Regions from separate parts of the Thermoanaerobacterium sp. CMT5567-10 genome, predicted to be linked through region 2. Evidence: riboswitches for the same ligand, from Rfam matches in the RefSeq annotation. Region 2 holds a riboswitch; the other holds the start of a gene.

Region 1 (5,779 bases), 640 kb from region 2:
AATCTGCTGAAGCGTAACACTGTCATCTTTTTCGCCAAACCATCTGAAAGTCATCTTCATATATCCTACTCCCTTATTGTAGATTTTTAGTGCAACATTTTTTATTGTTTGAAATATTCTGAGTACTTTTCTTTGAGAAGAATTACATCTCTATCTATCATTGTTAAGTGATCACTGATTATTTTTAGTCCTCTTTCCTCATCCTTGTCTTTTATCGATTCGATAAGCTGCTTGTGATCATCAATTATTGCATTCCAGTCAGTATCAGACGACAATCTTAAAGTCCTTATTCTGTCATAATCACCGCTTATAAACCTTATGGCCGACCATATCCTATCCATTTTGCATCCCCTGTATATAAGCTCATGCATCTCGTTGTCCAGATCAAATATGGTTATATAATTTTCTTTCATGACACAGAATTCTTGCTGGTTTATATTCGCTTCAAGCTGAAATAAGATGTCATCTGGAAATTCCCTGCAAGCCTGCTTTACGATTTCTCTCTCAAGATTTACCCTCATGAATTTTGCTTCTTGAGCACGCTTTATATCTATCAAAGAAACAAACGTGCCTTTTTGTGGGTAGATTTCAATCAGTTCTTCATTTGCCAGCCTCGTAAATGCTTCTCTAATAGGCGTCCTACTGGTTTCAAAGGCATTAGCTATATCATTTTCAGATATAACTTCGCCAGGCTTTAAATTGATGTCGATTATGTTCTTTCTGATCATCCTGTAGATGTAGTCTTTTTTAGACTCGTACGTATTGTTTTCTAAAAGTTCCAATGCCATCGCTTCACATCCCCTATCTTAATACTTGTATTCTTGTATACTAGCATATTAATATTCATACTTCTATATATTCGACATAATTTTTAAAATTCCTTCTTTTTTATTTGATTTTTTCTTCTGCTTAAAAATATTTCATAGGGGACATAAAGCGTAATGTGTTAAGTAATAATCACTTTAGTTTTTAAACTTGTATACTAGTATATTAATATGTCGTTTTATATTATAATATATTCTACGCAAATTTCAAAAATCCTTCTTGTTTTTAAAAATTTTTTTCTAGAAAAATAAAACATGAATGAGTGCTAAAAAATAAGGCACAAGATAGTTTTCACTTGTGCCTTGAAAAAGTATGTATAAAAGTCTATTTGTTGTTTTTTTCAATCATTTCTTCTACTTCCTTTGCTCCTTCTTCATACAGCTTTTCTTCGTCTGGAGATAATTCCTTCAAAAGCCTCAAAAATTCTCCAGCATGCACTCTTTCTTCGTTTGCTATATCTACTAAAACGTCTTTTGCTAATTTGTTATCTGTTGACTCTGCTAGCTGCATGTATAACTGTATAGCCTCATACTCTGCCGCCACCATAAATCGTATAGCTCTTATAAGCTCCTCATGTGTAATCTTGTTTTTATTTGCAAGCCCAGCAAATGGAGTACCAAAACCAGGCATATTGTAGCCCCCTTTTATATTATATTCGATTACACATCCATTATATCATAAGAATAGCAATTTACCTAATTTTATCAATTTTACTCAAGAGCCTTTTCTAGTTGAATCTATAACAAGCTTACATCTTCTCCTTTAATAACTCTATTCATGTTTCTTACAGCGCACATATTTCCGCACATTGTACATGTTTCACTGTCATGTGGTAGAGATTCACTTCTATACCTCTGTGCTTTTTCAGGATCTATTGCTAATCTAAACATTTCATCCCAATCAAGCTTTTTTCTTGCATAAGCCATATCATTATCCCATTTTTCTGCATTGCGTATACCTTTTGCCAGATCTGCTGCATGGGCAGCTATTTTAGAAGCAATGATGCCTTCCTTCATATCTTCAATCGTTGGAAGCCTCAGATGTTCCGCAGGTGTAACATAACACAGGAAATCCGCCCCACTTGCTGCAGCAATGGCACCGCCAATTGCACTTGTAATGTGATCATATCCAGGGGCAATATCTGTTACGATTGGTCCCAATACATAAAACGGCGCACCATGACATAGCTTTTTCTCCAGCAAAACATTTGCTTCGATTTCATTTAGCCTCATATGACCAGGTCCCTCAATTATCACTTGAACATTCTTTTCATAAGCTCTTTTTGCAAGTTCGCCCAGGGTTATAAGCTCTTTTATTTGGCATGCATCTGTCGAATCACTTATACAACCTGGCCTTAATGCATCGCCAAGGCTTATGGTTACATCGTACTCAGCACATATGTCAAGAATATCATCAAAATACTCATAAAAAGGATTTTCATTATCATTTAATTCCATCCACGTATATAACAAAGAGCCTCCGCGTGAAACGATATTAAGAAGTCTTTCATTTCTTTTAAAAATTTCCGCTGTCTCTCTATTTATGCCTGCATGGATGGTCATAAAATCAACGCCATCTTGTGCATGCCTTTCAACGATTTTTATAAATTCTGAAGGAGTTATGTCTTTTAAATCTTTGTCGTAATATCCTACAGCATCATATACTGGAACAGTACCTATCATGGCTGTAGAAATACCTATCAATCTGTTTCTAAATTCAAAAGTTTTACCATATGAACTTAAATCCATGATTGACTCTGCTTTCATTTCTATTGCTTTTTTTGCCTTTTCTAATTCTGCATCTACATTGTTGCAGTCCCTTGATACACCTAGGTTTACATTTATTTTTGTTCTAAGGCCTGCCCCTACACCTTCTGGACTAAGTGCTTCATGGTTTTTATTCGCAGGTATAACTACTTCACCAGAAGCTATCTTACTCATCAATAAATCAACTTCAATATCTTCTTTAGCTGCCACAACATTCATCTCTTCTGTAATAATTCCTTTTTTTGCTGCGTCTAACTGTGTAGTATAATTCATCATGGTCATCCTTTCATAAATTATTTTTTTGATACTTGTAAAATGAAGGGGAGAAAGAAGGTAGTATTTAATGTCATAATAATAAAAAAGCCTTACCGCATGGTAAAGCTTTATAATAACAGACATTTGCTTCCCTACGGTAGTATTAACTACATCAGGTTCTAAGGGTCAGGTTTTACCTTCTCAACCAAAATGGTTCCCCCGCAAACTAATTTCACAAGTATTAAATTTAATCTAATTATACTTTAAAACAGTAAATTTGTAAAGGTAAAAAATTATATCCATAGTATTTTAAGTAAAAGCAATTAGAGCTTGTAAGCCTCAAATCACTCCTCTATCATGATAGATTGCATGTCTTCTATAAACTGTACTACATCCCTTCTTAAATTATCAACAGTATGGGGGAAAATATCTAGTAGTCTTTCTATGCGTTCTGATACTAGGTTAAATCCATAAACATTACGAAATACATGACAAAATCCCCTAAATTCATTAAGCAAAAACTTTGAATTAGAACTAATAAAAGCCGGCCTTTCTCCTTCTATAGGAGTCGACATTTGTTCAAGTAATTCTAGATGCCATTCAGAGCTTGAAGGGATCAAATTATCTATATTTCTACCCACAATTTTAAACATATTCTCAACGGAAGTATAAAAATCATGAAAAATAGAGCCAACAGCCCTTAGCATGAAATCATCAGCCAATTTCTCTCTTCTGTTTTTACTATCTAATAAGCCTCTCTCATTTAAAGTATCATATAATTTCTGTATATTCTCAAGTTCTAACTGTAGTCTTGCTAATGTGACTTTAATTTTATTAATATCCGTCACTCTATAATCTTCCCTTCTCTTAATATTTCATTTAGCAGAGATTTATAAGCTTCTTTTTGCGTAACTATGCTTATTTTATAAGGCTTTGCAACATTTTCAACATCAATCAACATTGTCCAATAGTTAAATTTACTATCATCCCATCCATCAATAAAAATATCAATATCAGATAGATTATAAAAACGGTCATCTCTTGCAAGTGAACCATACAATATAACCTTATCAACAAAATACTTTTCTTTTAATATCTTTGCAATTTTATATACTCTATCAAAAGCTTCTTTTTTTCTATACGTTTCTATTTCTCTATCTTTCTTGACTTTTATACGCCATGTTTCACGTATATTTTTTCTCTCTTGATCCGAAAGCGGCACAATATCACCACCTAAAATTTATACGGCTTAATTTTATCATTTTACATCAAAATAATCAATTCACTTAAAATATATAATAAACCATCAAAAAAGTGAAGGGGGTTCCTTCACTTTTAATTTAACATTCACAAACAGGCTTAACATTTATATTTGACCTGTATTCAGTTTCTGCCCAAAATATTCTATCTGCAACCATAGCTTCAGGGTTTAATTCTACACCCTTTAATATAAGCTCTTTAAATTTATTGTATCCAGCTCTGTCTATCAAGTGACCTCCATGGAGATATACTGGTTTATGATTCAATACTTCCGCAGAGAAATCTTGCCAATTTTTAAGTATGCCCAGCACTACATCTTCTGTTACCCAATTCAAGAAAATCTTTCCCATCCGAGGTGTCTGTTTTCCGGTTCTACCACCAATGAGGACTCTGTAGAATTTCTTAGGATTTCTAGACCAAGCGCCTGTAGGACATACAAGTGCACACTCACCACAACCAACACAACAGCATGAATCTTTCTCGATTTTTCCATTTACCATGTATAAAACACCTGTAGCATGTTGTTTACAAGCCTCGATACATTTCTTGCATCCTATACAGCGATCATAATCATATTCTGTTTTAGTGATGCCGATAATTCCAAAATCGTTGAAATGAGCCTTTGCACAGTCATTAGGACATCCGGCTATGCTGACTTTTATATGATAATCACTTGGAAAGACGATTTTTTCAATTTTCCTTGCAAGTGATGTTGTGTCGATATTTGCCTTTATGCAGTGTTTATTTCCTATGCAAGCCATGATGTTTCTAGAACCTATCGTTGGATATCCATTGTCATCTACTTCCATGTCAACACCACAAAGCTCTACTTCTATCTCTTTAATGAACGTCTTTATATACTTATTGACTTCATCGATATTTTCGTACTTTATTCCAGGAATTGATAAAGTTTGTCTAACGCCAAGATGAAATTGTCCATTCCCCCATGTTTTTGCAATATGCTCTACATATGACAGATATTTAGCATCCATTACACCGCCTGGAACGCGCATCTGCAGCATGAATTCACCGCGGACTTTCGATTGCCTGTAACAATTTCTGCGGACTTTTTTTACATCTATATCATAGTTCATTACATACACCTCCACATTTAATCAAGTAAATCCTTTGCTTTTGTGTAATTAAACACAGGACCTTCGAGGCAAACATACGTCTCGTTTATCTTGCAGTGACCGCATTTTCCAACTCCGCAAGACATCTTTCTCTCAAAGGAAACCCAAATTTTATCTTCTGGTACCCCATTTTTCAATAATTCTAATGCTGTAAAATGCATCATCACTGGCGGACCAACGACAATGACATTGTAATCATCAAAGCTATCAAATGGTATTTTACTTATATGCTCTGTCACCAAGCCAACTTCAAATCCATCGACTTTTTTCTTATCAAGAGTATATATGGTGTTAAATTTTGTCTTAAAATTATTTAAATCTTCTTTAAACAAGACGCTATTTTCATCTTTAAAACCTGCTATAAAGTATAGTGATTTTATTTCTTCCGAATTATCATAAAAATACTTAAGTAAGCTTCTAACAGGCGATACACCTGTACCACCAGCTATAATGACTAGATCTTTCCCTTTATATTTGTCAACTGGGAATGAATTACCATAAGGTCCTCTCATGAATATCTTATCGCCAGGAGATAAGTTA
Region 2 (5,779 bases):
TCAATGACTTTCCTATCAATGGCTTCTTCTATATTTTTAATCTGACTTCCTGATAACTCATCATTAGCAATGACTAAATCGATATCCATGTTGTCTACAAATTCTTTTAATTCCATAAGCTTGCCTTTACCTATATAACTTGTCCTATCTATGTTTGTTCTTGATTGTGTCATTACACCTACAACTTCTGCACCGGCTGTCTCTGCCAGCTCTTTTAATTCATCCATGCTTTCATTATCATCATCATTTATAATTACTCCTACTAATACTGCCTTTTCTCTACTATCGTCTATTTTATTATCCATATATTTCACTCCACACATATATTAGATACATATATATTATCCCGTATTAACATAATAATCAAGATTTCCAAATTAGGTATTGAAATTTTATTTTTAATATGATAATATATCTAATGTGACGTGCCGAAGTGGTGAAACTGGCAGACGCGCTGGACTCAAAATCCAGTGGTAGCAATACCGTGTGGGTTCGAGTCCCACCTTCGGCACCAATATTAAAGCCTATCGTAGCCGATTTATGAAAATCGATTTTTTTATTGCTGTTGTCTGTATGTAAGTGCTTTTCCAAGCAATGTTTTATTTTTTGACCTAGTAAATAGTTATCAGATACATTATGTAAAACAACTTTTCTTCTAGTTATTTGGCTTTATGAGAAAATAATGACATGCCTTCATTTTTTCCTCATATTGGATCCTTATAACTAAATTCCTCAAAGATTATTATGCTATAGCATAATATGGAGATTCATATCAATATCTAAAGAAATGATAACTTATAAAGCCTTTTCAAAATCAGCACATTTAGAGTAACCTCATTTTCAAAACCTCTTATTTCTTATAAGTATTTAAATAATCAGCAATCAGGTTTGCAGCTTTCTTACCAGATAAAAGCATTCCTCCAAAAATAGGACCCATTCTATGTCCGCCATATACGTTATTCGCAGCCATTCCTGCTACAAATAATCCTGGTGCTATCATCTTTGTATTGTTAATTACCTCTTCTTCTCCTCGCTCAGCATTCATAAAAAACTCTTTTATCATATCAACTTTTCTTCTTTTGTTATAAAAGCTTACAAGAACTGCATCATGCCCTGTAGCATCTAAAACTGCTTTTGAAACAAGCACCATAGGATCTACAAAAAGTTTTTGAAGCTCTATCGTAGAATTGTTAACAACTACTCCAGAAATTTTTTCGTCAATATAATATAAGTCTACAACTGAAATCAAATTGAAAAATTTAATATTACTAAAGGAAGTTGCCTTTGCAATTAGATTACTGGCAAAACTTATCGAAGATACTATTAAGGCATTTTCTTCTTCATTATATGGTATATTTAGCTCTTTCAAAATGTCTTTTACGTCTTTTTGCAAAACAACTCTATTAAAACTCATTGCACCTCCCCATATTCCTCCACCAGGTGAAAGTTTTTTATCAAGAACAGTTACCTTAAAACCATTTTTTGCAAGCAAAATAGCACAATAAAGACCTGATGGCCCAGCACCTGTAATAATTACATCTGATGAAACAGCATTGTAAAGATCCTCAAAATAACTTTTGAGAATCAATCTGCTTATTTTTTCATCTGAAATAGGATTTTTAATATTTTTCATCGTAAAAACCATCTCCTTTATAATCAACTTTTTTTAATTTTTAAATTAAAAATGCCTACCCAAATAGGTAGGCACAAATTTCTTCTTCCGTGCTTCCCTACGCAGGCATTACCCTGACAGGTTCAAAAGGTCGGGAACAGATCCCCTCTCAGCCACTTTTTGGCTCCCTAGCACTTGAATATAATTAGTTTTCAATAATTTGTATAAACCAATTATACTACAAATTCAAAAAAATTCAACAATTATTTTAAAAAAGCAAACATTTCTACTGTTCAACGAAATGGGGTTAGAAATTACTTTTTCAATTAAGTATCAATTAGTATTTAACTATACAATTTTCTAATTATTCGTAAACAATAATTTATCTTATGATATAATTAATAAAGGTGATGTATATGAATAAAAATGATATATATGTAATCTACGGAAGCAATGGTAAGGAAACTGTGAAAAATCTTTTAAAAACAATCAAAATTGAAAATGAACTTAATAAAGATATGTTAATTGGGCTAAAACCAAATCTAGTAGTAGCAAAAGTTCCTGAATCTGGTGCAACCACGTCCACTGATATGATATGCGGAATCATTGAATATCTTAAAGATTTTGGTTTTAACAATATTGTTATTTTAGAAAGCTCATGGATTGGAGAAAGCACTAAGAAAGCTTTTAAAGTATGTGGATACGATAAAATATCAAAAAAGTATAATGTTTCTCTTTTTGATAATAAAGAAGATTCTTTTCACATATATAATGTAGATGATTTTTCGGTAAGTATTTGTGACAAGCCAATGTCTTTAAATTATCTTATAAATTTGCCAGTATTGAAAGGTCACTGCCAAACTAGAATTACATGTGCATTAAAAAATATGAAAGGCTGCATTCCAGATAAAGAGAAAAGAAGATTTCATTCGCTTGGTCTTCATAAGCCAATAGCTTATCTAAATAAAATTTTAAAACCTTCTCTACACATTGTCGATGGATTAATAGGTGACCTTGATTTCGAAGAAGGTGGTAATCCGGTGGAGATGAACCGCATTATAGCCGGTAAAGATCCAGTTTTAATCGATTCTTATGCTGCTGAATTAATGGGTTATAATCCATACGATATAGAATACATAAAAATTGCAGAAAGTATAGGTGTAGGAAGTGCAGTTCTGCAAAAAGCAAATATAATAGAATTAAATAGTGATGATATTGCACAAACGCATTTTACAAATCCAGGTAGAAAAGTTCAACATTTATCAAAATGGGTTGTAGAAAATAATTCTTGTTCAGCATGTTATGGCAGTTTAATTCATGCATTAGGTCGTCTTGATGAACAAGGACTTTTAAAATATCTCGAAAAAAGGATATACATTGGTCAAGGATTTAAAGAAAAAGAAATTGATGGAATAGGGATCGGAATGTGTACCAGAAATTTTACACATTCCGTTAATGGCTGTCCACCAAAAGCTAAAGATATATTAAATTTTCTTATGCAGCAGCTAAAACGATGAAAAAATATTGATAAACTATGCTAGAAAAATATCAATCGTTTAAAAGCACAATAATTAATAAATTAGCTGCTTAATCGGATTTGCAAAATTATTCCTACAGTTAGTTAATCTGATTACTCAGCATTATGCTTTTGAATGTGAAGTCCACATTCTTTTTTATCTGGATCTTCCCACCACCATCTTCCGCTTCTAACATCTTCTCCAGGCTTTACAGCCCTTGTACAAGGCTGACATCCAATGCTTCTGAAGCCTTTATCATAAAGGCTGTTGTAAGGGATATTTTCTTTTTTTATATAATCCCAAACCATATTTTCTGTCCAAAATGCAATGGGATTTATCTTATATATAGAATGATTATAATCCCACTCAAATATATTTACATTCTCACGAGTTACAGATTGCTGTCTCCTTAAGCCACATATCCATCCATCAACCGTAGAAAGAACTCTTTTTAGGGGTTTTACTTTTCTAATTTCACAACATTTTTTCCTAAGATCAACGTTTTTGTAAAAAAGATTCGGACCATATTCTCTAATCAGTGGTTCTAAGTCATAATTTTCAGGAGTATACACTTCGTAATTAAAATGATATCTTCTCATTGTTCGTTCCATCAGATCATAAGTTGATTGAAAGTGTCTTCCAGTATCGATAAAAAATATCCTTGCTTTATTATCAATTTTCAATAGTATATGTGTTAAAACCTGATCTTCTATTGAAAGACTTGAAGCTAATGCGACACGAGATGCACCAATTTTATCATAAACATACTTTATAATCTCAAATGGGCTTTTATTTTTATATTCATTATTTAATAATTCAAGATTCAATTTATCTATGCTCATTATATCTCACCTCATAATATAAAAATTTTACATCAAACCCCATCTACACCTTATTGATCTTTCTATTCTTCCAAATACAAATTTATCTATGATTAAGCCTAAACTTAAAATTATCAGCATTACAGCAACAACCTGGCTTATATTAGATGCATCTTTTCCTTTTGAAAGAATCTGTCCAAGACCTGTTGCAGATACCAACATCTCACCAGAAATCAAACCTCTCCAGGCAAATGCCCATCCTTCCTTAAGCCCTGACACTATACTTGGAAGTGCGGCAGGAATGATCACATTTGAATATAATTTATATCCTTTAGCCCCCATTGTCTTAGCTGCTTTTAAATAAATCGGATTTATATTTTTAATGCCTGAATCTACAGCAAGGCTAATGGAAAATATAGAACCAATAGCAATTACAAAAATAATTGAACTTTCACTGTGACCAAACCAAAGGATTGCGAATGGTATCCATGCAAGATTAGGTAAAGTTTGCAAACCCAATATCAACGAACTGAAATTTTCTTCTATATATTTAAAGCGAATCATCAGCAACCCTATGATAGAACCTATTAAAACCGAAATTAAATATCCTATGATAAGTCTTTTCATGCTGGCTAAAATTGCGTTTAACAATATTTTGCTCTTTAATAAGCTAATTATTGAAACAAAAACAGAAATTGGAGAAGGCATCACATATGGCTCCCATGCATATAAAATATCAGCGTTTATTTTATAGACCAATTCCCATGTTACTATCAATATCATGTAGAAAAAAATCTTTTTCAACACTCCAATCACCGTCATATTCAGCTTTTGCAACTTTTTCTACATCCTCCCTTAATTCATTCATTATTTTCCTCACATAGTAATTTACATCTGAATCTTCCGAAGTTCTGGGTCTTGATAGTTCTATCTTAAATTCCTTTTTTATTTTCCCTGGATTAGCCGACATTACAACAACGTGATCAGCCAATACTACAGCCTCTTCTATATTGTGCGTGACAAATATGATTGTCTTTTTTGTGTCCATCCAGATCCGCTGCAATTCCAGTTGTAAAATACCCCTAGTTTGACTGTCAAGGGCTGAAAATGGTTCGTCCATCAAGAGTACCTGAGAATCAATGGCTAATGCTCTCGCAAGTGCAACCCGCTGTCTCATTCCACCAGACAATTGATGAATATATGAATCTTTAAATTTTGTAAGATGAACCATTTTTAAATATTCCACAGCTCTTCTTTTTCTTTCCTCTTTTTTTATACCTGCCATTTTCATTCCAAATTCTACATTATCTATAACTGTAAGCCAAGGAAAAAGAGCAGGTTCTTGAAACACGACTGCTCTGTCAATACCTGCATCCTTTACTACGCTGCCATTCAAAATAACTCTGCCGCATGACGCACTTTCAAGGCCGGCAATTATATTAAGCAGTGTAGACTTGCCGCAACCAGAAGGACCTGTAATGCATATGAATTCTCCTTTATTTATTAAAAGATTCACATTGTCCAACACTATATTTGTTTTTAAATTTAGCATAAAACTTTTCGATATATTCTCTATCACAAGGCTCAAATCAAACACCTCTTAAGTTTAATCATTTATACAGCTTTATATACAATCCGTTTATTAGCTATAGGGTCATACCACTTATTTGCAAAATCAACTAAATCGTATTTTGACTCCTTAAAATCATTTTTAAAATTAATAAAATCATCTTGATTTTTTACCCTTGCCAAAAATCCATCACTGCTATATACAGGATAACCTTCATACTTATAGTCATTTAAATTGATTAAATCAACCAGTTTACCAT

The links. A riboswitch is a leader RNA that binds a small molecule or an ion and turns the genes downstream of it on or off. The one in region 2 is predicted to bind thiamine pyrophosphate.
Region 1: another riboswitch for thiamine pyrophosphate. It lies ahead of thiC (phosphomethylpyrimidine synthase ThiC); the one in region 2 lies ahead of Q2T46_RS15015 (sulfide-dependent adenosine diphosphate thiazole synthase).

The regions. Positions count from the first base shown of each region.
Region 1 covers NZ_CP130558.2:554,539-560,317, forward strand. The annotation lists gene uxuA (mannonate dehydratase) at 1-60, opposite strand, end outside; gene Q2T46_RS02955 (GntR family transcriptional regulator) at 102-788, opposite strand; gene Q2T46_RS02960 (ferritin family protein) at 1,150-1,455, opposite strand; gene thiC (phosphomethylpyrimidine synthase ThiC) at 1,563-2,864, opposite strand; TPP riboswitch at 2,978-3,077, opposite strand; gene Q2T46_RS02970 (hypothetical protein) at 3,191-3,694, opposite strand; gene Q2T46_RS02975 (nucleotidyltransferase family protein) at 3,691-4,068, opposite strand; gene asrC (sulfite reductase subunit C) at 4,187-5,200, opposite strand; gene asrB (anaerobic sulfite reductase subunit AsrB) at 5,218-5,779, opposite strand, start outside.
Region 2 covers NZ_CP130558.2:2,935,847-2,941,625, reverse strand. The annotation lists gene hflX (GTPase HflX) at 1-305, opposite strand, end outside; tRNA gene Q2T46_RS15020 (tRNA-Leu) at 428-514, shown strand; gene Q2T46_RS15015 (sulfide-dependent adenosine diphosphate thiazole synthase) at 851-1,633, opposite strand; TPP riboswitch at 1,711-1,812, opposite strand; gene Q2T46_RS15010 (DUF362 domain-containing protein) at 2,029-3,129, shown strand; gene Q2T46_RS15005 (phosphoadenylyl-sulfate reductase) at 3,243-3,971, opposite strand; gene Q2T46_RS15000 (ABC transporter permease) at 3,999-4,733, opposite strand; gene Q2T46_RS14995 (ABC transporter ATP-binding protein) at 4,699-5,538, opposite strand; gene Q2T46_RS14990 (sulfate adenylyltransferase subunit 1) at 5,565-5,779, opposite strand, start outside.